Regions from separate parts of the Streptomyces sediminimaris genome, predicted to be linked through region 1. Evidence: riboswitches for the same ligand, from Rfam matches in the RefSeq annotation. Region 1 holds a riboswitch; the other holds the start of a gene.

The links. A riboswitch is a leader RNA that binds a small molecule or an ion and turns the genes downstream of it on or off. The one in region 1 is predicted to bind S-adenosylmethionine.
Region 2: another riboswitch for S-adenosylmethionine. It lies ahead of ACJ9NR_RS11320 (aminotransferase class V-fold PLP-dependent enzyme); the one in region 1 lies ahead of thrC (threonine synthase).

What each region holds. Positions count from the first base shown of each region.
Region 1 is NZ_JBJWOT010000001.1:3,880,073-3,891,976, forward strand. It holds gene groL (chaperonin GroEL) at 1-1,517, opposite strand, end outside; gene ACJ9NR_RS17865 (cold-shock protein) at 1,844-2,050, opposite strand; gene ACJ9NR_RS17870 (MoaD/ThiS family protein) at 2,501-2,776, opposite strand; gene thrC (threonine synthase) at 2,896-4,182, opposite strand; SAM riboswitch class I at 4,201-4,357, opposite strand; gene ACJ9NR_RS17880 (glucosyl-3-phosphoglycerate synthase) at 4,488-5,432, shown strand; gene ACJ9NR_RS17885 (alpha,alpha-trehalose-phosphate synthase (UDP-forming)) at 5,527-6,927, shown strand; gene otsB (trehalose-phosphatase) at 6,915-7,784, opposite strand; gene ACJ9NR_RS17895 (DUF3263 domain-containing protein) at 7,814-8,047, opposite strand; gene ACJ9NR_RS17900 (extracellular solute-binding protein) at 8,081-9,346, opposite strand; gene ACJ9NR_RS17905 (ROK family protein) at 9,457-10,398, shown strand; gene nagA (N-acetylglucosamine-6-phosphate deacetylase) at 10,434-11,606, shown strand; gene ACJ9NR_RS17915 (1-phosphofructokinase family hexose kinase) at 11,722-11,904, shown strand, end outside.
Region 2 is NZ_JBJWOT010000001.1:2,392,642-2,404,545, reverse strand. It holds gene qcrC (cytochrome bc1 complex diheme cytochrome c subunit) at 1-482, shown strand, start outside; gene qcrA (cytochrome bc1 complex Rieske iron-sulfur subunit) at 479-1,534, shown strand; gene qcrB (cytochrome bc1 complex cytochrome b subunit) at 1,531-3,165, shown strand; gene trpD (anthranilate phosphoribosyltransferase) at 3,307-4,371, shown strand; SAM riboswitch class IV at 4,496-4,612, shown strand; gene ACJ9NR_RS11320 (aminotransferase class V-fold PLP-dependent enzyme) at 4,773-6,134, shown strand; gene ACJ9NR_RS11315 (Lrp/AsnC family transcriptional regulator) at 6,156-6,437, opposite strand; gene ACJ9NR_RS11310 (rhomboid family intramembrane serine protease) at 6,434-7,225, opposite strand; gene ACJ9NR_RS11305 (hypothetical protein) at 7,392-7,631, shown strand; gene ACJ9NR_RS11300 (NYN domain-containing protein) at 7,666-9,009, shown strand; gene ACJ9NR_RS11295 (C40 family peptidase) at 9,233-10,267, shown strand; gene ACJ9NR_RS11290 (C40 family peptidase) at 10,516-11,532, shown strand; gene ACJ9NR_RS11285 (hypothetical protein) at 11,566-11,904, shown strand, end outside.

The DNA.
Region 1 (11,904 bases):
GAGGCGGCGTTCTGCAGCGCGGAACGGGTCACCTTCGCCGGGTCGATGATGCCTTCCTTGACCAGGTCGACGTACTCGCCGGTCGCGGCGTTCAGGCCGTGGCCCGGGGTCAGGTTGCGCACCTTCTCCACCACGACGCCGCCCTCGAGGCCGGCGTTGACGGCGATCTGCTTCAGCGGGGCCTCGAGCGCGAGCTTCACGGCCTGGGCGCCGGTCGCCTCGTCACCCTCCAGGTCCAGCTTCTCGAAGACGGTGGACGCCTGGATGAGCGCGACGCCACCACCGGCGACGATGCCCTCCTCGACGGCGGCCTTGGCGTTGCGGACGGCGTCCTCGATGCGGTGCTTGCGCTCCTTGAGCTCCACCTCGGTGGCGGCGCCGGCCTTGATGACCGCGACACCGCCGGCGAGCTTCGCCAGGCGCTCCTGCAGCTTCTCGCGGTCGTAGTCCGAGTCGCTGTTCTCGATCTCGGCGCGGATCTGGTTCACGCGGCCCTGCACCTGCTCCGTGGAGCCGGCGCCGTCGACGATGGTGGTCTCGTCCTTGGTGATGACCACCTTGCGGGCGCGGCCCAGCAGGTCGAGGGTCGTGTTCTCCAGCTTGAGGCCGACCTCCTCGGAGATCACCTCGCCGCCGGTGAGGATGGCGATGTCGTTCAGCATCGCCTTGCGGCGGTCACCGAAGCCCGGGGCCTTGACGGCGACGGACTTGAAGGTGCCGCGGATCTTGTTGACGACCAGGGTCGACAGGGCCTCGCCCTCGACGTCCTCGGCGATGATCAGCAGCGGCTTGCCCGACTGCATGACCTTCTCCAGCAGCGGGAGCAGGTCCTTGACCGCGGAGATCTTGGAGTTGGCGATCAGGATGTAGGGGTCGTCGAGCGACGCCTCCATCCGCTCCATGTCGGTGGCGAAGTACGCCGAGATGTAGCCCTTGTCGAAGCGCATACCCTCGGTGAGCTCCAGCTCCAGACCGAAGGTCTGGGACTCCTCGACGGTGATGACGCCTTCCTTGCCGACCTTGTCCATGGCCTCGGCGATGAGCTCGCCGATCTGGGTGTCGGCGGCGGAGATGGAGGCCGTGGAAGCGATCTGCTCCTTGGTCTCGACGTCCTTGGCCTGCTCGAGCAGGGCACCGGAGACGGCCTCGACGGCCTTCTCGATACCGCGCTTGAGGGCCATCGGGTTGGCGCCGGCGGCGACGTTGCGCAGGCCCTCCTTGACCAGGGCCTGGGCGAGAACGGTCGCGGTGGTCGTACCGTCACCGGCGACGTCGTCCGTCTTCTTGGCGACTTCCTTGACCAGCTCGGCGCCGATCTTCTCGTACGGGTCCTCGAGCTCGATCTCCTTGGCGATGGAGACACCGTCGTTGGTGATCGTGGGGGCGCCCCACTTCTTCTCGAGGACGACGTTGCGGCCCTTGGGGCCGAGCGTCACCTTCACGGCGTCCGCGAGCTGGTTCATGCCGCGCTCGAGGCCGCGCCGCGCCTCCTCGTCGAACGCGATGATCTTGGCCATGTGAAGTGGTCCCTCCAGGACTGGGGGTGATTCCTTCGGACCGCGCCCGCGCCCGCGACGGACGGCACGCACGCCTCGTGGTTCCTTGCCCCACCCGGCCTGCGGGCCTCACCGACCCGGTCCTTCTTTGTCACTCTCACCTTCAGAGTGCTAACGCCAATGATTAGCACTCGACCCATGAGAGTGCAAGGTGCGCCCACGGAGCGAGCCGGGGCGGGCGGGCGTGTCCGCGCCCGGCCCCGGACACGCCGAAGGGCCCGCGCCCAGGGCGCGGACCCTTCGATCAAGAACGGAAGAACGTCGCTGCAGTTGACCCGGCGCGTGCTTCAGCCGGCCGCCAGCCGGACCATGTCCGCCTGCGGCCCCTTCTGGCCCTGCGAGATCTCGAAATCGACCCGCTGACCCTCTTCCAGGGTGCGGTAGCCGTCCATCTGAATCGCACTGTAGTGGACGAAAACATCCGCACCACCGTCGACCGCGATGAAGCCGTACCCCTTCTCCGCGTTGAACCACTTGACGGTGCCCTGAGCCATGCCTAACTCCCCTATTACTGGCCCTTGCACGGACCCGCACTTCGCGGATCCGGGTCAGACCTCACCCCCCACGGTTGGGGGCGTGCGCCGGAACGCGTCGACCGCGGCTGAATGTATCTGTCCAACTGCCGTCTGCAACAGGTCAATCGGACGAGAATTCCGGGCACGACCGGTCGGGAATGTACGGAGAATTCACCCGAATCCAGGGCAAGTCGGGCCCCATAAAAGGAGCATAAGACACAAAAGACCTGCACACTTTGGCGACTTCTCGCTGCCCGAGAAGTGGGAACTCATATGCGTCCGGCATGCGGAACGGGGCCGCTTCCCCAACTGTACCGTGCTCAACCATGCAGAATTGCCCCCTCCGCTTCTCTCACGGAGGGGGCAATTCGATGAACTCTTCGTAACCGACCTTACCGACGGTAATGATCGGGGCGTCCGACCTGTTCCTCAGCCTCCGGCGACGGCCGGAATGATCGAGACTCCGGCGCCGTCCGGAGTGGCCGTCTCCAGGCCCTGCTCGAAACGCACGTCGTCGTCGTTGACGTAGACGTTGACGAACCGGCGCAGCCTGCCCTGGTCGTCGAGCACCCGGGCGGCGATACCCGTGTGGTTCTTCTCCAGGTCGGCGATGACCTCGGCGAGGGTCGCGCCCTCGGCGGCGACCTCGGCCTGCCCGCCGGTGTAGGTGCGCAGGATGGTGGGGATACGGACGTTGACGCTCATGCTGATGACCTCCGGGTCGGGAACAGGCTTTTCAGGGGTGCGGGGCTGTGCTGGGGGTGCGGCCACCGCCGCGCGGGCGCGACCGGCCCACCGCGGCCCGCGGACGAACGGCCACCTGCTCAGGCGAGCCCGGCCTCACGGAAGGAATCGAGGTTCGGGCGAATGGTCGCGGTCAGGCCCGTACCGGCCACCGCGTCCAGCGTCTTCAGCCCGTCCCCGGTGTTGAGAACGACCGTCGTCAGCGCCGGGTCCAGCACCCCGTTCTCGATGAGCTTCCTCGTCACGCCGACGGTCACACCGCCCGCGGTCTCCGCGAAGATCCCCTCGGTCCGGGCGAGCAGCTTGATCGCGTCCACGATCTGCCCGTCGCTGACGTCCTCCACCGCGCCGCCGGTGCGCCGCGCGATGTCCAGCACGTACGGGCCGTCGGCGGGGTTGCCGATCGCCAGCGACTTGGCGATGGTGTCCGGCTTCTGCGGGCGGACCACGTCGTGCCCCGCCTTGTACGCCGTCGACACCGGCGAGCAGCCCTCGGCCTGGGCGCCGAAGATCCGGTACGGCCGGTCCTCGACGAGCCCGAGCCTGATCAGCTCCTGCAGACCCTTGTCGATCTTCGTCAGCTGCGAACCGGAGGCGATCGGGATGACCAGCTGGTCCGGCAGCCGCCAGCCGAGCTGCTCGCAGATCTCGTACGCCAGGGTCTTGGAGCCCTCCGCGTAGTACGGCCGCAGGTTGACGTTGACGAAGCCCCAGCCCTCGCCGGCCGGGTCGCCGATCAGCTCGGAGCAGAAACGGTTCACGTCGTCGTAGTTGCCCTCGATGCCGACGAGCTCGCCGCCGTAGACCGCGGCCATGACGACCTTGCCCTGCTCCAGGTCGTGCGGGATGAACACGCAGGAGCGGAAGCCGGCCCGGGCCGCCGCGGCGCCCACGGCGCCGGCCAGGTTTCCGGTGGAGGAGCAGGAGAGGGTGGTGAAGCCGAAGACGCGCGCCGCCTCCAGGGCCTGCGCGACGACGCGGTCCTTGAAGGAGTGCGTCGGGTTGCCGGAGTCGTCCTTGACGTACAGGCCGCCGGTCACGCCCAGCTCGCGGGCGAGGTTGTCGGCCCTGACGAGCTTGGTCCAGCCGGGGTTGATGTTCGGCTTGTCCGCCACGTCCGCCGGGACCGGCAGCAGGGGCGCGTAGCGCCAGATGTTCGCGGGGCCCGCCTCGATGCGCTTGCGGAGCTCCTCGGCGCCGTAGGCCGAGAAGTCGTAGGCGATCTCGAGGGGGCCGAAACACTCCTCGCACGCGAAGACCGGGCCGAGCGGTACCCGGTGACCGCACTCGCGGCAGCTGAGGGCCGCGGCGGGACCGAGGTCGACGGTCGTGGAGTCGGTGGTGCTTGCAACAGTCTGCGCAGCCATATGAGGCGAGGCCCTTTCTCCTCATCTTCCTCACGACGCATCTCGCCGTGAGACGGATTTGGCACCTTCCCTAGCCGGGGAGCCTCGCGGAACGATCAGCACTGATCTACGAGTACCGGCTGGAGGGTTGCCGGGGCTTCATCGGGCCGTTTCCCTCTGCCCCTCTGGATGAGCTGTATGCGGTTGTGAACGGCGGTGACCCCGGACATGCGATGGTCACCGGCGTTGTTCAAGACTGTAACCGACGCCCAGGACAGTTGAGAGAGCCGTCCGTAACGCGAGACAACCGTGAGGAGCCGCCGACCGTGCTGGAAGAAGTCGAGCGCTGGCTGCGCACCCGCTCCTGGGCCCTGTCCGACCGCCCGCTGCACCGGATCCTGGCCGCCAAGCAGCGCACGGGCCAGTCGGTCTCCGTCGTGCTGCCCGCGCTCAACGAGCAGGAGACGGTCGGCGACATCGTCGCCGTCGTCCGCCGCGACCTCATGCGGCAGGTGCCGCTGGTCGACGAGATCGTCGTCGTCGACTCGGGGTCCACCGACCGCACCTCCGAGGTGGCCGCGGCGGCGGGCGCCCGGGTGGTGCACCGGGACGAGATCCTGCCGCGCGTCCCGGCCGTGCCCGGCAAGGGCGAGGTGCTGTGGCGCTCCCTGCTCGTCACGACGGGGGACATCGTCTGCTTCGTCGACGCCGACCTGAGGGAGTTCTCCTCCGGCTTCGTCTCCGGGATCGTGGGCCCGCTGCTCACCGACCCCGGCGTCGAACTGGTCAAGGGCATGTACGACCGCCCGCTGGCCGGGGCCGCGGGACAGGGCGGCCGGGTCACCGAGCTGATGGCGCGCCCGCTGCTGAACATGCACTGGCCGCAGCTGGCCGGCTTCGTGCAGCCGCTCGGCGGCGAGTACGCGGCCCGCCGCTCCCTGCTGGAACAGCTGCCCTTCCCGGTCGGCTACGGCGTGGAGCTGGGCATGCTGGTCGACGCCCTGCACCTGGTGGGCCTCGACGCGCTCGCCCAGGTGGACGTCGGCGTGCGCAAGCACCGCCACCAGGACGGGCAGGCGCTGGGCCGCATGGCCGCCGCGATCTACCGCACGGCGCAGCTGAGGCTGGCCCGCGGGCATCTGCTGCGGCCGTCGCTGACCCAGTTCGAGCGCGGCGAGGACGGTTTCGAGCCGCGGACCCACTCCGTGGACACCGAGGAGCGCCCGCCGATGGTGGAGATCGCCGAGTACGCCGAGCGCCGGGTGGCCTGAGTCCGCCAGTCCGCCCGTCACGCGCCGTATACGGTCCACCCGCAGGGGGCAGCCAAACGTTTGAGCGTTTCCGGGCCTGGCTAGGTTGTGGCGTATGGCTTCCACGCACGGCGCTGCTCATCAGGTGCTGGTCGCGTCCAACCGCGGCCCGGTCTCGTACGAGGTGCAGGAGGACGGCTCGCTGTCCGCGAAACGCGGCGGCGGCGGGCTGGTCTCCGGGCTGTCCGCGATCGGCCCGGACGCGGGCGCGCTGTGGGTGTGCTCGGCGCTGTCCGACGGCGACCGGGAGGCGGTGCGCTGCGGGGTCGGCGAAGAGGGCGTGCGGATGCTGGACGTCCCGGCCGGCGTCCACGCCGACGCCTACAACGGCATCGCGAACTCGGTGCTCTGGTTCGTCCACCACCTGCTGTACCAGACGCCGCTGGAGCCGGTCTTCGACGCGGAGTTCCGGCGGCAGTGGGCCTCGTACGAGACCTACAACCGGGCCTTCGCCGAGGCACTCGCCGAGGAGGCCGCCGAGGGCGCGGCCGTGCTGGTGCAGGACTACCACCTGTGCCTGGTGCCGGGGATGCTGCGGGAGCTGCGGCCCGACCTGCGGATCGGGCACTTCTCGCACACGCCGTGGGCGCCCGCGGAGTACTTCCGGCTGCTGCCCGACGACATCGCCGGGCAGGTGCTGCGCGGCATGCTCGGCGCCGACCGCCTGGGCTTCCTGACCCGGCGCTGGGCGGACGCGTTCACGGCCTGCTGCACCGCGTTGGTGGGCGGCCTCGGGGGCACGGAGGTCGGCGTCCACGGGCTCGGCGCGGACGCCGACTTCCTGCGGCGGCGCGCGCACGAGGCCGACGTGGCCGAGCGGATGACCGCGCTGCGGGCCGAGATCGGTGAGGGCCGCAGGACGATCGTGCGGGTGGACCGCACCGAGCTGTCGAAGAACATCGTGCGCGGGCTGCTGGCGTTCCGTCAGCTGCTGGACGACCGCCCCGAGTGGCGCGAGCGCGTCGTGCACGTGGCGTTCGCCTATCCCTCGCGGCAGGACCTCGCCGTCTACCGGGACTACACGGCCGAGGTGCAGCGGCTGGCCGAGGAGATCAACTCCCGGTACGGCACCCCCGGCTGGACCCCGGTCGTGCTGCACGTCAAGGACGACTTCGCGCGCTCGCTGGCCGCCTACCGGCTGGCCGACGTGGCCCTCGTCAACCCCATCCGGGACGGCATGAACCTCGTCGCCAAGGAGATGCCGGTGATCTCCGACGAGGGGTGCGCGCTGGTGCTCTCGCGCGAGGCGGGCGCCCACGCCGAGCTGGGCGAGGACGCCATCACCGTGAACCCCTACGACATCGTGGAGACGGCGGACGCCCTGCACGAGGCGCTGACCATGCCCGCGGCGGAGCGGGCGGAGCGGGCCAAGCGGCTGGCGGCAGCGGCGACCGCGCTGCCGCCCGCGCAGTGGTTCCTGGACCAGCTGAACGCGCTGACCGGTCAGGCGAGCTGAGCCGCGATCCCGCGCAGCAGGCGGACGACCCCGGCCGGGCCGTCCACCACCACGTCCGCCCGCTCCCGCAGCCGCGTCACCTCGTCGCTGCCGCTGCACACCAGCAGGCCCGGGACGCCGTCGGCGCGCAGCCGGTCGACGGCGGAGAAGGCGGGCAGGTCGCCGAGGTCGTCGCCGGCGTAGAGGACCGCCGAGGCGCCGGTCTCGCGGACGTACTCCAGCAGGGCCACGCCCTTGTCCATGCCCGGCGGGCGCAGCTCCAGGACCAGGCGGCCGGGTTCGACGATCAGGCCGTGGCGCGCGGCGAGGTCGGCGAGGGGTGCGCGCAGCGCCTCGAAGGCGGCCTGCGGGTCGGCGGCGCGGCGGGTGTGGACCGCGACGGCGCGGCCCTTCTCCTCGATCCAGGTGCCCTGCCAGGCGCCCTCGCGGTCGAGGACCCCGGGCAGCTCGGCCCGGACGGCGGCGACGCCGGGGTGCGGGGCGGGGGCGCTGACCTCGCCGCTGACGGCGTCCCAGCGCTCGGCGCCGTAGTGGCCGAGGACGAGCAGGTGCTCCAGGCCCGGGACGCCCGCGAAGCCGCCGTTGCGGACGGCGACGCCGGCCGGGCGGCCGGTGACGACCGCCACGGAGGCGACCTTCGGGGCGAGGGCGGCGAGCGCCGGCACCGCCTCCGGGTGGGCGCGGGCCTGTTCCGGGTCCGCCACGATCGGTGCGAGGGTGCCGTCGAAGTCGAGGCCGACCACCGTCTTGCCGGGATCGGCGAGGATCGCGGCGAGTCCTTCGCGGCCCGCCCGCGTGGCAGGCGTCGGCAGGGGGTCCATGGAGTGCGTCGAGTCCGTATCCGTAGGGGTGCCCATACGGACGACCTTAACCGGGGGCGCCCTCCTCAGCGTTCGGCCCGTCTTTGTTCCCTCACCCGCCGCAGTCTGTTCACCGTCACCGGATCGTGGGCGAGCGCCCTGGTGTCGTCCAGGAGGGCGTTCAGGAGCTGGTAGTAGCGGACCGGGGCCAGGCCCAGCTCCTCGCGTATGGCGCGCTCCTTGGCGCCCGGCCCCGGGAAGCCTCTGCGCTCCAGGGCGAGGACGGCCCGTTCGCGGTCCCCCAGCGGCTGCTGATCCATGCCGGCCACCGTAGCCCCCGGCACCGACACCGCCTACCCGGCGACCTCCGCCTTGGCGGCCGTCGACTGCAGCCGCGCGAGGGTGGCCGCGGGGCTGCCGCCCGGGGCGACCGCCTCGCCGATGTTCTTCTTGACGGCCGCGGCGACCCGCGCCCAGGAGGTGTTGCCGACCGGGTAGAGCTCGGACAGCGGGAGCTGGTCGAGGAACGGCTTGAGGCCGGCGTCCCGCTTGTCCGAGCTCATGACCTCGGAGGCGGAGGTGGTCACCGGCAGCAGGTCGTACTCGCGGGAGAAGGCGAGCACGTTCCTGGTGCTGTAGACGAAGTCGAGGAAGTCGCCGATCTGATCGGCGTGGCCGTTCTTCTTGAAGGCCATCATCCAGTCCGCGACGCCCAGCGCGTTCCTGCTCCTGCCGTCGGCACCGGGCATGGGCACCATGCCGAACTTCACGCCCTTCCTCGCGGCTATCTTCATCAGCGAGGGATGGCCGTCGAGCATGCCGACGTCGCCGTCGGCGAAGGCCGCGAAGGCGGCGGCGCGGTTGAGCCTGCCGGGCGCGACGGGACCGGTCAGGCCCTTGTCGACCAGGTCGTGCTTGAGCCAGTCGAAGGTGTCGACGTTCTGCGCGGAGTCGATGGCGTAGGTGCCGACGTCGTCGGTGTAGCCACCGCCTCCGCTCAGCATCCACTGCATCGTCTCGGCCTGCGCCTCCTCGGGCCCCAGCGGCAGCGCGTACGGGTACTTCACGCCCCGCCGCTCGAGCGCCCCGGCGTCGGAGGCGAGCTCGGACCAGGTCTTCGGCGGGGTGAGCCCGGCGCGCTTGAAGAGGGTCTTGTTGTAGAAGAGCAGCCGGGTGGAGGCGGCGAACGGCATCCCGTACTGCACGCCCTTGACCTGGCCCGCGGTGGCGAGCTGGGAGGCGAGGTCGGCCTGCGTGGTGATGGAGAGCAGGTCGTCGGCCGTGTAGAGCAGGCCCTTGTCGGCGTAGTCGGCGTAGGCGCCGATCTGCGCCATGTCGGGCTCCTGGCCGGCGTCCACCAGCTCCTTGACCTTGCGGTCGACGTCGTTCCACGAGTACACGCTGACGTCGATCTTCACGCCGGGGTGCTTGCCCTCGTACTCCCGGACGAGCTCGTCCCAGTACTTCTGGGAGCTGTTGGCGGCGGAGTCGCCGTAGTCCGCGGCGATCAGCTTCAGGGTGACGTCCCCCGGTCCGCCGGTGAGGCCGCAGCCGCCGAGGACCGCCGTCATGCCCAGTGCGGACACCGCCGCGATCGTTCCTGTCCTACGCCGCTGCACTGCCTGTGACCCCAACTCTGCTGTCTCGCTGTTCAATATGTGGACAGGATAGGTCTACACCACGTGAGTGGACTAGACCTCTTGCGGGTCCTGGGGCCACACTGTCCCCCGTGAGACATGTCATCGCCCTCGACGTGGGCGGCACCGGGATGAAGGCCGCGCTGGTCGCGGCCGACGGCGGGCTGCTGCACCAGGCCCGCCGGGCGACCGGGCGCGAGCGCGGACCCGGCGCGGTCGTCGACGGCATCCTCGACTTCGCCGCCGAGCTCAGCGCGTACGGCGCCGGGCGCTTCGGCGAGCCCGCTGCCGCGGCCGGCGTCGCCGTGCCCGGCATCGTCGACGCCGACCGGGGCGTCGCCCGCTACTCCGCCAACCTCGGCTGGCGCGAGGTCCCGCTGCGCGACCTGCTGTCCGCACGGCTCGGGGTCCCGGTCGCCCTCGGGCACGACGTGCGCACCGGCGGGCTCGCGGAGGGCCGGATCGGGGCGGGCAGGGGCGCCGACCGCTTCCTGTTCATCCCCCTCGGCACCGGCATCGCGGGCGCCATCGGGATCGCGGGCCGGGTGGAGGCGGGCGCGCACGGCTTCGCCGGTGAGATCGGCCACATCGTCGTACGGCCGGGCGGCAGCCCCTGCCCGTGCGGGCAGAGCGGCTGCCTGGAGCGGTACGCCTCCGCCGCGGCCGTCAGCGAGGCGTGGGCGGCGGCCTGCGGGGACCCGGACGCGGACGCCGCGGACTGCGCGAAGGCCGTCGCGTCCGGTGACCCGAACGCCGTCCGGGTCTGGCAGGACGCCATCGACGCCCTGGCCGACGGCCTGGTCACCGCCCTCACCCTGCTGGACCCGCGCACCCTGATCATCGGCGGCGGCCTCGCGGAGGCGGGGGAAACGCTGTTCACGCCGCTGCGGGACGCCGTCCGGCGGCGGGTCACCTTCCAAAAACTGCCGTCGATCGTCCCCGCGGCGCTGGGGGACACGGCGGGCTGCCTGGGCGCCGGACTGCTGGCCTGGGATCTCCTCGCAACTACGGACGGCACGGAGGTAGCGACCTGATGGCAACCGACCCAGGGGCACGGGACAGCGCCGACATGCGAGCCCGGCGCGGGGCGCGCCCGGCCACGACGCACCCGCGGGTGTTCACCGGCGCGCGTCTGGTGCTGCCCACCGGCACGGTGGACGACGCCCGCCTCGCCGTCGACGGCGCCCGGATCGCCGCGGAGGAGGACCCCCGCGCGCACGTCGTGGACGCCCGCGGGCACTGGATCGTCCCCGGCTTCGTCGACATCCACAACCACGGCGGCGGCGGAGCCTCGTTCTCCGGCCCGGTGGACGACGTCCTCAGGGCCCTCGACACCCACCGCCGCCACGGCACCACCACCCTCGTCGCCTCCACCGTCACCGACCACATGGACGCCCTGGTCAAGCAGGCCGGGCTGCTGTCGGAGCTGGCCGAGCAGGGGGAGATCGCCGGCATCCACTTCGAGGGCCCGTTCATCTCGCCGTGCCGCAAGGGCGCGCACTCCGAGGCGCTGCTGCGCGACCCGGACCCGGCGGAGGTGCGCAAGCTGATCGACGCGGCGCGCGGCAGGGCCAGGATGGTCACGCTCGCCACCGAACTGCCGGGCGGCATCGACTCCGTACGGCTGCTGGCCGAGCACGGCGTGATCGCGGCGGTCGGGCACACGGACGCGACGTACGAGCAGACGGTGGAGGCGATCGAGGCCGGTGCCACGGTCGCGACGCACCTGTTCAACGCGATGCCGCAGATCGGCCACCGGGCGCCCGGCCCGATCACCGCCCTGCTGGAGGACGAGCGCGTCACGGTCGAGCTGATCAACGACGGCACGCACCTGCACCCCGCCCCCCTCCGGCTGGCGTTCCACCACGCGGGCGCCGGGCGGGTGGCGTTCATCACCGACGCGATGGACGCGGCCGGCGTCGGGGACGGGCGCTATCTGCTCGGCCCGCTGGAGGTCGAGGTCAGCGAGGGCGTGGCGCGGCTGGTGGAGGGCGGCTCGATCGCGGGGTCGACCCTCACCATGGACCGGGCGTTCAAGCGTGCGGTGACCGTGGACGGGCTGCCGGTGCGGGACGTGGTCGCGGCGGCCTCGGCCAACCCGGCGAAGCTGCTCGGCATGTACGACACCGTCGGCTCGCTGGAGCCCGGGAAGGACGCCGACCTGGTGGTCCTGGACGAGCACTTCGACCTCAAGGGCGTGATGCGCCGGGGTGAATGGGTGGTCGATCCACAACTGGGATGACTTGTCCCGCTGTTGAGGGCGGCGGTTGTCCTGGGAGACTGGGACGCCCGCCGTCCGTTTGGCATGATCACCCTTCCGGACGGACAGATCCATCTTCGGGGGGAGGCCGGCGCAGGTGATCCTCACGGTCACGCTGAACACCGCTCTCGACATCACGTACCGCGTACCCGCGCTCCGTGCGCACGCCACCCACCGGGTCACCGAGGTGATCGAGCGGCCCGGCGGCAAGGGCGTGAACGTGGCGCGGGTCCTCGCGGCGCTGGGGCACGAGGTGACGGTCACGGGCTTCACGGGCGGC
Region 2 (11,904 bases), 1.5 Mb from region 1:
ACACGCAGGCCCAGATCGACCAGCTCGCGGCCTACGTCGCCTCGCTCGGCGCCGGCCCGACCATCCCGACCAAGGACCAGTACGGTCCCGAGGGCGCCGACATCGCCAAGGGCGGTGAACTGTTCCGCACCAACTGCGCGCAGTGTCACAACTTCACCGGCAAGGGCGGTGCGCTGACGCACGGCAAGTTCGCGCCGAACCTCGAGGGTGTCGCTCCGAAGCACATCTACGAGGCCATGCAGACCGGCCCGCAGAACATGCCCGCGTTCCCCGACACCACGCTGACCGAGCAGAACAAGAAGGACATCATCGCGTACCTGCACACGGTCAACGGGGACAACAGCGAGAGCCCGGGCGGCCTTGAGCTGGGCGGGCTCGGCCCGGTCTCCGAAGGCCTGTTCGCCTGGATCTTCGGACTCGGCGCGCTGATCGCGGTCGCCGTCTGGGTCGCCGCTCGGACCGCAAAGGCCAAGAAGTCATGAGTAGCCACGACATTCCAGAAGAGAACCTGCCAGCTGAGCAGGACCAGCACGGCGCGGTCGGCGTCGCGGACGAGAAGAACCCGTTCGCCGACCCCGGTCTGCCCCCGCACGAGCACCGCGTCCAGGACATCGACGAGCGGGCCGCCAAGCGGTCCGAGCGCGTGGTGGCCCTGCTGTTCACGGTGTCGATGCTCGCCACGGTCGGCTTCATCGCCTCGTACGTGTCGATCCCGAACGACAAGACGATCTACGTCTTCCCGATCGGTCACATCAACGCGATGAACTTCGCGCTCGGTCTGACCCTGGGCCTGGCGCTGTTCGCGATCGGCGCGGGCGCCGTCCACTGGGCCCGCACCCTGATGTCCGACGTGGAGATCGCCGACGAGCGTCACCCCATCGAGGCCTCGCCCGAGGTCAAGGCCAAGGTGATGGACGACTTCCGGCAGGGTGCCAAGGAGTCCGCGCTCGGCCGCCGCAAACTGATCCGCAACACGATGCTCGGCGCGATGGCCCTCTTCCCGCTCTCCGGCGTCATGCTGCTGCGCGACCTCGGCCCGCTGCCGCACAACAAGCTCCGCCACACGCTGTGGTCCAAGGGCAAGCTGCTCGTCAACATGAACACGAACGAGCCGCTGCGTCCCTCCGACGTCGCCGTCGGCTCGCTCACCTTCGTCAAGCCCGAGGGCCTGGAGGAGACCGACGAGGACTTCCAGACCCAGATCGCCAAGGCCGCCGTGATGATCATCCGGCTCCAGCCGGCCAACATCAAGGACAAGCGCGAGCTGGAGTGGTCGCACGAGGGCATCGTCGCGTACTCGAAGATCTGCACCCACGTCGGTTGCCCGATCTCGCTGTACGAGCAGCAGACGCACCACGTGCTGTGTCCCTGCCACCAGTCCACCTTCGACCTCTCCGACGGTGCCCGGGTGATCTTCGGCCCCGCCGGCCACGCCCTGCCGCAGCTGCGCATCGGCGTGAACGACCAGGGCTACCTCGAGGCGCTCGGCGACTTCGACGAGCCCGTCGGTCCTGCATTCTGGGAGCGCGGATGACCACCAACGACACCACCGCGGTACGCCGCGGAAAGGCACCCGCCGGCGAGCGTGTCGCCGACTGGGCGGACGGCCGCCTGGGGATCTACTCCCTGGCCAAGACCAACATGCGCAAGATCTTCCCCGACCACTGGTCGTTCATGTTGGGCGAGGTCTGCCTCTACAGCTTCATCATCCTCATCCTCACGGGTGTGTACCTGACGCTGTTCTTCCACCCGTCGATGAACGAGGTCACGTACCACGGCAGCTACGTCCCGCTGCAGGGACAGCTGATGTCCGAGGCCTTCAACTCGACCCTGCACATCTCCTTCGACGTGCGCGGTGGCCTGCTGATCCGGCAGATCCACCACTGGGCCGCGCTGATCTTCCTCGCCGGCATGTTCGTGCACATGATGCGCGTGTTCTTCACCGGCGCGTTCCGCAAGCCGCGTGAGGTCAACTGGCTGTTCGGCTTCCTGCTGCTGGTCCTGGGCATGTTCACCGGCTTCACCGGCTACTCGCTCCCGGACGACCTGCTCTCCGGCACCGGTGTCCGCTTCATGGAGGGCGCGATCCTGTCCGTGCCGGTGGTCGGCACGTACCTGTCGTTCTTCCTCTTCGGCGGGCAGTTCCCGGGCGGCGACTTCGTGGCCCGCTTCTACTCGATCCACATCCTGCTGCTGCCGGGCATCATGCTCGGTCTGCTGGTCGGCCACCTGATCCTGGTCTTCTACCACAAGCACACGCAGTTCGCGGGTCCCGGACGGACGAACAACAACGTCGTGGGCATGCCGCTGCTGCCGGTGTACATGGCCAAGGCCGGAGGCTTCTTCTTCCTGGTCTTCGGTGTCATCACGGCCATCGCAGCGATCGCCTCGATCAACCCGATCTGGGCCATCGGCCCCTACCGTCCGGACCAGGTGTCCACCGGCGCCCAGCCCGACTGGTACATGGGCTTCTCCGAGGGCCTGATCCGGACGATGCCGGGCTGGGAGATCAACTTCTGGGGCCACACGCTCGTCCTGGGCGTGTTCATCCCGCTGGTGATCTTCCCGCTGGTCCTGGTCGCGATCGCGGTCTACCCGTTCATCGAGGCCTGGGTCACCGGCGACCGTCGCGAGCACCACATCCTGGACCGCCCGCGCAACGCCCCGACGCGTACCGCGTTCGGTGCCGCGTGGATCTCCTGGTACTTCGTGATGATGATCGGCGGCGGCAACGACATCTGGGCCACGCACTTCCACCTGTCGATCAACGCGATCACCTGGTTCGTGCGGATCGCCTTCTTCGTCCTGCCGGTGCTCACCTTCATCGCCACCAAGCGCGTCTGCCTCGGCCTGCAGCGCCGGGACCGGGACAAGGTGCTGCACGGCCGCGAGTCGGGCATCATCAAGCGCCTGCCGCACGGTGAGTTCATCGAGGTCCACGAGCCGCTCACCCAGGACGCGCTGCACACCCTGACCGCGCACGAGCAGTACCAGCCGCTCGAGATCGGCCCCACGGTCGACGAGAACGGCGTCGAGCGCAAGGTGAGGGGCTCCGAGAAGCTGCGCGCCAAGCTCAGCGAGGCGTACTACGGCGAGGAGTCCCAGATCGCGAAGCCCACCGCGGAGGAGTACAAGGAGATCACGAGCGGCCACGGCCATCACTGATCGCTGAGGCGTCGCCACGCCACGGCGAGGGGCCCCGTCCGGTGTTCGGACGGGGCCCCTTGTCATGCCTTCCGGCTGGATAGGGTGGGGGTCGGACTCCCGCGACGAGTCCTCCTCTTCTACGACACCAGGAGCGGCCCTATGAGCGCTGTGACCCCCGCTGGAGGCGACACCGCGGCGGGCCGTTCCTGGCCCGAGGTGCTGAACGCCCTGCTCTACGGCCGCGACCAGAGCGCCGACGCGACGGCCTGGGCGATGGACCAGATCATGCGCGGCGAGGCGACGGACGCGCAGATCGCGGGCTTCGTCGTGGCCCTGCGCGCCAAGGGCGAGACGGTGGAGGAGATCGCCGGCCTGGTCCGGACGATGTACGAGCACGCCAACGTGATCGAGGTGCCCGGGCGGACGGTGGACATCGTCGGCACCGGCGGCGACGGCGCCAAGACGGTCAACATCTCCACCATGTCCGCGATCGTCGTCGCCGGTGCGGGCGCCACGGTCGTCAAGCACGGCAACCGCGCCGCGTCCTCGGCGTCCGGTGCCTCGGACGTCCTGGAGAAGCTCGGCGTCAATCTGGAACTGACCCCGCAGCGGGTGGCCGAGGTGGCGCAGGAGGCGGGGATCACCTTCTGCTTCGCCGTCAAGTTCCACCCGGCGCTGCGGCACGCCGGCGCCGCGCGCGGCCAGCTGGCCATCCGCACGGTGTTCAACATCCTCGGCCCGCTGACCAACCCCGCCCGGGTGCGGGCCCAGGCGGTCGGTGTCGCCGACCCGCGGATGGCTCCGGTCGTCGCGGGCGTCTTCGCCGAACGCGGCAACTCCTCGCTGGTCTTCCGCGGGGACGACGGACTCGACGAGCTGACCACCACGGCCACCTCCCGGGTCTGGATCGTCCGCGACGGCAAGGTCGCCGAGGAGACCTTCGACCCCCGCGAGGTCGGCATCGAGCTGGTGCCGGTCGAGGCGCTGCGCGGCGGCGACCCCTCGTACAACGCCGAGGTGGCCCGCAGGCTCCTCGACGGGGAGCGGGGGCCGGTGCGGGACGCCGTACTGCTGAACTCGGCGGCCGCGCTCGTCGCCCTCGACCCGGGCCCGGGACCGCTGGCCGAACAGCTCCGCGCCGGGATGGCCAGGGCCGCGGAGTCGATCGACTCGGGCGCCGCCAAGCGGGCGCTGGAGCGCTGGGTGGCGGCCAGCAACGGCTGAGCGTCCGCCGGGAGTGCCACGGCTCGCCGGCCGGCGGCCGCCGGCCGCCGGCGAGCAGGGGCGCGGTCCCGTCATCCGGACACGGGTTGCGGGACCGCGATCACTTCACGTACGTTTCCGACCAGGTCATGAGTGACAGTCATGAGGCCCCGGCCGACTGTCCGGCAACCCTCCGTCCGTGGCGGGGTGCCCCGGGTGAGGACCAGGCCGTGGGCAGCGAGGTCCAGGGCAAGCGCGGATCCCTCGTACACCAGGGGTCCTGGTCGTCGAGGAGCCTTCTGTGAGCCAGCGAATGCGCTAGGGCGTCGAGCCCCGCCTCCGCGTACCCCTTTCACCTCTCCCCGTGCTGGAGCCGTACCGCTCGCACGGCGGATCCGCTCGTCCCTCGCAGGAGTCTCGCCATGTCCGTCCCCACCGCTGCCGCCGTCCAGGCCGTCTGTGCCCCGCTGCCCGTTCTGGGCCGGGACGTCACCGTCCCGCTCGTCACCGGTGGCGAGGTCACCTACGCCGCACTCGACTACGCGGCCAGCGCGCCGGCCCTGCAGCGCGTCTGGGACGACGTGGCGGCCTACGCACCGTACTACGGCAGCGTCCACCGGGGCGCCGGGTACCTGTCCCAGCTGTCGACCGACCTGTTCGAGGGCGCCCGCAGGACGGTCCTGGAGTTCCTGGACTGCCGTCCCGGCGACCAGCTGGTCTTCACCCGCTCCACGACGGACTCGCTGAACCTGCTCGCCCGCGCGCTGCCCGCAGGCTGCCAGGTCCTCGTCTTCGAGACCGAGCACCACGCGAGCCTGCTGCCCTGGCAGGACGCCCGGGTCACCTGCCTCGACGCGCCGCGCACCCCGCAGCAGGCCGTGGCGACCCTGGAGCGCGCCCTCGCCGCCCGCGACCCGCGGACTCCGGCGCTGGTCTGCGTCACCGGCGCCTCCAACGTCACCGGCGAGCTGTGGCCGGTGCGCGAGCTGGCCGCCGCGGCGCACGCCCACGGCGCGCGGATCGTGCTGGACGCGGCGCAGCTGGCCCCGCACCGCCCGGTCTCCGTGCGGGACCTCGACGTCGACTGGGTCGCCTTCTCCGGGCACAAGCTCTACGCGCCCTTCGGCTCCGGTGTGCTGGCCGGCCGCGCCGACTGGCTGCGGGCGGCCGAGCCGTACCTCGCGGGCGGCGGCGCCAGCCGCAGGGTGACGCGGCGCGCGGACGGGGGCGTGGACGTGGAGTGGCACGACGGCGCCGCCCGCCACGAGGCCGGCTCCCCGAACGTGATCGGTGCCCACTCCATCGCCTCCGCCTGCCGGGCCCTCACCGAGGCGGGCTTCGACGGCCTGGTCGCGCGTGAGCAGCGCCTGATCACCCGGGTCCGCGCGGGTCTGGCCGAGGTCCCGCAGGTCACGGTCCTGTCCCTGTTCGGCGACGACGCCCCCCGGGTCGGGGTGATCTCGTTCGTCGTCGAGGGCTGGCACAGCTCCCACTTCGCCGCCGCGCTCTCCGCCGAGTACGGCATCGGCGTGCGGGACGGCCTGTTCTGCGCCCACCCCCTGCTGCGCACCCTGCTGGGCGGCGGCCCCCAGGCCCGGGGCGAGTGCGGCGCCCCCGAGGCCGCCCCGGGCGGGAAGTCCCTCGACGCCATCCGCGTCAGCTTCGGCGCCGGCACCCCCGACGAGCACGTCACCCGCTTCCTGGCGGCCGTGCGGGAACTGGTGCGCGACGGCGCGAAGCGGCGCTACCGCACGCAGGACGGCCGCTGCGTGCCGGCGGTTTGACGACGCCGGTACGACGCGCCTTCAGGAGTCCAGGCCGATGGCGAACGCCGCCTCCAGGTCGTGCTGGGAGTAGGTGCGGAACGCGACGTGCGTGTCCGTGGCCTCGACGCCGGGGATCTTGCTGATGCGGCCCGGGATGATCTCGGCCAGGTCCTCGTGCTCCTTGACCCGGACCATGGCGATCAGGTCGTAGGTGCCGGTGACCGAGAAGACCTCGCTCACGGACTCCAGCGCCGCGATCGACTCCGCGATCTCGGGGATCCGGTCCACGCTGGTCTTGATGAGGACGATCGCGGTGATCACGGCTGGTTCTCTCCCTCGGGAGCCGGAGCTGGGGCGGACCTCACTCTAGTCGCCCCCGGGTCGCCCACCACCGCCCTTCCGCGGCCGCCCCTCGGGCCCTTCCCCCTCCTCTTCCCGGACCGGGCCCAGGCGTAGCAGAAGCCCAGGCCGAAGCCCACCAGGTGGGCCAGGTAGGCCACCCCCGGCCCGCGGTCCGCCCGGCCCGCGGCCAGCCACTGCAGGGCCGCCCAGAACGGCAGGACCACCCACGCGGGGAAGCGCACCGGGAGGAAGAAGAGGAACGGGAGCAGGCTTGTCACCCTGGCCGTGGGGAACAGGTAGAGGAACGCGCCCAGGACGGCGGAGATCGCCCCGGACGCCCCCACCAGGGACTGCTCGGAGGCGGAGTTCGCGGCCGCGTAGCCGAGCAGGGCCAGGTAGCCGCAGCCGAGGTAGAAGAGGGCGAACCGCACGCGGCCCATCCGCTCCTCGGTCATCACGCCGAAGACGTAGAGGAAGAGCATGTTGCCGAGCAGGTGCACCCAGCTGCCGTGCACGAACAGGGCGGTGGCGGGGGTCAGGACGGCCCTGGGGGAGCCCTGGAACAGCTCGGCCGGGATCACCCCCCACCGGTGGAAGTACGCGCGCTGGGCGGCGAGCAGTGCCTCCCCGGAGCCGTAGACCCGGTCCAGGCCCGATGCCGGGCCGATCACGAAGACCAGGCAGCACAGGACGAGCAGCGTGTGGGTCACGGGCGCCGACGGGCGCCGGCTCGTTCTGCTGTCGGTCGGGCTCCGGTGGCTGATCATGAACACAGAGCATGACGTAAGGGGACGCACTCGCACAGAACGCCTCGCCGCCGTGGACAGGCGGGCGGCGGGTCGCCGCCAGGCCGTAGGGTTACGGCCACACGCTCCGGGGAAGCCGGGGCGTCGCGGACACCAGACGGCCCAGAAGGAAAAGGTACGAGTCACGATGACGGTTCCCCTGCCGACCGCCTCGACACGGTGGCGCTGCACCCTCTGCGGCAACCTCACGCGGTTCGACGTGACCCGCTCCTCGAAGGTCGTCGAGTACGTCCACCTCGATCTGGCCGGCGAGCCGAAGGTCGAGGAGCGCGAGGTGGTCAGTGAGACCATCGAGTCGGTGCGCTGCCGCTGGTGCAACGCGGTGGACCAGGTGGAACTCGTGGACAGGCCGGGCGCCGACTCCTGAGCGGAGCGGCCCCACAGGTAATGGGGTGTGACGGATGGCGGAGACCGCGGACGGGGGGCCGGGCGACGGCACCGCCGAGGTGCTTGACCGTCCGCTGCCCGACGGAGTGCGCCGCAGGGTCGTCCAGATCGTCGCGGACGCGTTCGGCGGCCTGACCGTCGCCGAACTGCCCGGACAGCTCAGGCAGTACGCCCGGTTCACCCCGTCTCGCCGCGCCAAGTTCGCCGGCAACGCGATGGCGGCCGCGCTGGAGACCGAGCCGCTGTTCCGGCAGCGGATCGGGGAGAAGCTCAGAGAGGCCCAGCCGGAGCTGGCCGGCGCCCTCGACTCCGGCTCGCCGCCCCCGGCCGCGGACCCGCTCGACGTGGCGGCCGCGGCCTATGTTCTGCGGCCCACCGGCTGGGTGAAGCTCGTGACGGCGGCCGGCGAGGAGGCTCAGCGGGCCGACGCCGAGCGGGCCGGCGAGGAGAGCCGGGCCGAGCTGGAGCGGCTGCGCGAGGAGCTGGAGCGGGCCCGCGAGCAGACCCGGCTCGACACCGAGCGGCTGCGCACCGAGCTGGAGGCCGCCCGCAAGGAGGCCGACTCGCTGCGCCGCAAGCTGCGCGCGGCCCTCAGCGACGTCAAGCGGGGCGAGGCGGCCCTGCGCAAGCTCCAGGGCGAGATGGAGGCCGCACGCGCCGAGGGGCAGGCCCAGGTGTCCGCCGCGGAGAGCGAGTCCCGGCGCCTGAAGGCGCGGCTCGGCGAGGCGGAGGCCGCCCTGGAGGGCACGCGCAGAGCAGCGCGCGAGGGGCGCAGTGTCGAGGACATGCGCGTGCGCCTGCTTCTGGACACCCTTCTCGACGCGACACAGGGGCTGCGCCGGGAACTGGCGCTGCCGCCCGTCTCCGTCCGCCCGGCCGAGACCGTCGACGCGGTCGAGCCGGGGCGCATGACCCCGAAGGACATCGCCGCCCGGGCGCTGTCCGAGCACGACCCCGCGGTCCTGGACCAGCTGCTCGCCCTGCCGCAGGCCCACCTGCTCGTCGACGGCTACAACGTCACCAAGACCGGCTATCCCCAGATGCCCCTGGAGAAGCAGCGGTTGAGGCTGCTGGGCCAGCTCTCGCAGCTCGCCGCACAGACCGGCGCCGAGGTCACCTGCGTCTTCGACGGGGCCGAGCTGGTGGCGCCGGTGCTGCTGGCGCCCCCGCGCGGCGTGCGCGTGCTGTTCTCCAAGCCGGGTGTGACGGCCGACGAGCTGATCCGTCAGCTGGTGCGCGCCGAGCCGCCCGGGCGGCCCGTCATCGTCGCCTCCACCGACCGCGAGGTGGCCGACGGGGTGGCCAGGGCGGGTGCCCGGCCGGTCGCCTCCGCCATGCTGCTGAAACGCCTTTCCTGAGCGACTGTCCCGATGGTCGAAATTCCAGGTTTAATGCCCGAATTGGCGGGATCGTCACGCAACGTAGTGTCAACCGCGTATCACCGCACGTGAGTTGTGTGTAAAGAATGCATGGTGTGACGAGATTTTGCTCCTGAGGATTTGATCTGATCACGATGAGGTCACTAGGGTCTGGCTCCGAACCTCCGAGCGGGTGATCACTCAGAAGAAGGAGTTCACCTTCGTGGCGACCCACCGTCGACCCAAGCAGCCGAGCCGTGCGCGCGTGACCGTGCTCACCACCGCCGCTGCTGCCGCAGTTGCCATCAGCGCCCAGGCCGCCAACGCCGCGCCCAGCGAGAAGCCGTCGAAGGACGAGGTCAAGGCAAAGGTCGACAAGCTGTACGAACAGGCCGAGCAGGCCACCGAGAAGTACAACGGCGCCAAGGAGAAGCAGGAGAAGCTCCAGAAGGAGATCTCCACCATCCAGGACAACGTCGCCCGCGGTCAGCAGGAACTCAACGAGCTGCGTGACTCCATAGGCATGGCGGCGGCCGCGCAGTACCGCTCCGGCACCATCGACTCCTCCCTCCAGCTCTTCCTGTCGTCGAACCCGGACGACTACCTGGACAAGGCGTCCACCGCGGACCAGCTCAGCGCCCAGCAGGTCGAGGCGCTGAAGAAGATCCAGCAGAAGCAGCGCGAACTCGCCCAGGAGCGCGCCGAGGCCTCCGACAAGCTCAAGGACCTCGCCTCCACCCGCACCGAACTGGGCAAGAAGAAGAAGCAGGTCCAGAGCAAGCTCGCCGAGGCGCAGAAGCTGCTCAACACCCTGACGGCGGCCGAGAAGGCGGCGCTGGCCGCCGCGGACCAGCGCGCCAGCCGCTCCTCCGCCGAGCGCGTCGACCTCGGCAACACCGGCTCCGCCTCCGGCCGGGCCGCCGCGGCCTTCTCCGCCGCCCAGAGCCGGATAGGTTCGCCCTACGTCTACGGCGCCACCGGCCCGTCCTCCTTCGACTGCTCGGGCCTGACCTCCTGGGCCTACGCCCAGGCCGGCGTCTCCATACCGCGTACCTCCCAGGCCCAGGCCAACGCCGGTACGCGCATCTACAGCGAGAGCCAGCTCAAGGTCGGCGACCTCGTGCTCTTCTACGGCGACCTGCACCACGTCGGCCTCTACGCCGGCAACGGCCAGGTGCTGCACGCCCCGCACACCGGCGCCACCGTGCGCTACGAGTCGATCGGCAACATGCCGTTCGAGTTCGGCGTCCGGATCTGACGCGCGCGGCCGCGAGCCCGTACCGAACCCGTATCAGGATCAGCGCCACGTGCCGCCCGAACGGGCGAATCGCGTGAACCCGCGCTGACCCCACGCCCCGCCGGTGACCTGCGTCAGCGGCGGGGCGTCACGTTGCGTGGCCACGGAGGGCTTTGGCCGCCGCCCCGCCGCGGGGTTACTGTCTGCCGCGTTTCCCCGCCGTCGTGGGGAGGCAGTCCTTGTCGCCAGCGGAAGGAGCTTGGCTTCCCGTGGGGTCCCATCGCCGCCTTGCACCGACGTCCGGGTTCAACCGCGGCGCCGGCGCCGCCCTGTGCGTGCTGTCCGCCGCGGCCTCCGCGCTCGGCGCGCTGCCGGCCGACGCCGCTCCGCACGACCACACCAGGGCCGAGGTGGACCGCCTCTACGAGGAGGCCGAGAAGGCGACGGAGGCCTACGACAAGGCCGACGAGAACGCCGACACGCTGCGCCGGCAGGTCAGCGACGCGCAGGACCGCATCGCGCGCCAGCAGCAGCGCATCAACACCATGCGGGACTCGCTCGGTTCGCTGGCCGGCGCCCAGTACCGCTCCGGTGGCATCGACCCGACCCTGGCCCTGCTGTTCTCCGACGACCCGGCCGACTACCTCGACAAGGCCGCCGTCCTCGACCGGGTCGGCGCCCACCAGGCCTCCGCGCTCGGCGAGCTGCGGTCCGCGATGCGCGAGCTGTCCCAGGAGCGCGCCGAGGCGGTCCGCAAGCTGGCGGACCTGGAGCGCAGCCGCAAGGCGGTCGCCGCCCACAAGAAGACCGTCGAGAAGAAGCTCGCCAGGGCGCGCCGGCTGCTCAACTCCCTCCCGTACGCGGAGCGCGCCGCCTACGACCGCGTCTCCCGCGGCGCCCGCGGCGCGATCCCCGACTTCGGCGACGCCCTGCCCGCCTCGCCCCGCGCGGCCGCCGCGATCGCCGCCGCCCGCTCGGCGCTCGGGATGCCGTACATCTGGGGCGCCTCCGGCCCCTCGGGCTTCGACTGCTCGGGCCTGATGCAGTGGTCGTACGCGCAGGCCGGCGTCCAGCTGCCGCGCACCTCGCAGGAGCAGCGGTACGCGGGCCGGCAGATCCCGCTCTCCGAGGCGCGCCCCGGCGACCTGGTCGTCTACCGGTCCGACGCCAGCCATGTCGCGATGTACATGGGCAACGGCGAGGTGATCCACGCGCCCCACCCCGGCGCGGCCGTCCGCTACGACCCGGTGAACATGCTGCCCGTGTCCTCGGTCACCAGGGTCTGACCAACCGCGTCGATGCGCCTTACGATCGGGAAGGTGGCTGGTCGTAGGCGGGCGTCGGAATGCGCGGTGGTGGCGCTCGTGCTGCTGCTCGCCTCCCTGGTGGGCTGCGGCGGGCCGTCCGCCGGTGCCGACGGGCGGGCCGGGCTGCAACGGGTCCTCGACCGCCGCTCCACCGCCCTCCTGCACCGCGACCGCGCGGCCTTCGCGCGCACGGGCGCGCTCGGCTGGTTCGAGAACGTGCGCGCGGTGCCGCTGGCCTCCTGGTCGTACCGGGTGACCGCCCTGCACGGCAGCGGCGGCAGGGCCACCGCCGACGCCGAACTGCGCTACCGCATCGAGGGCTACGACAACGCCCCCGTCACCGTCGGCCGC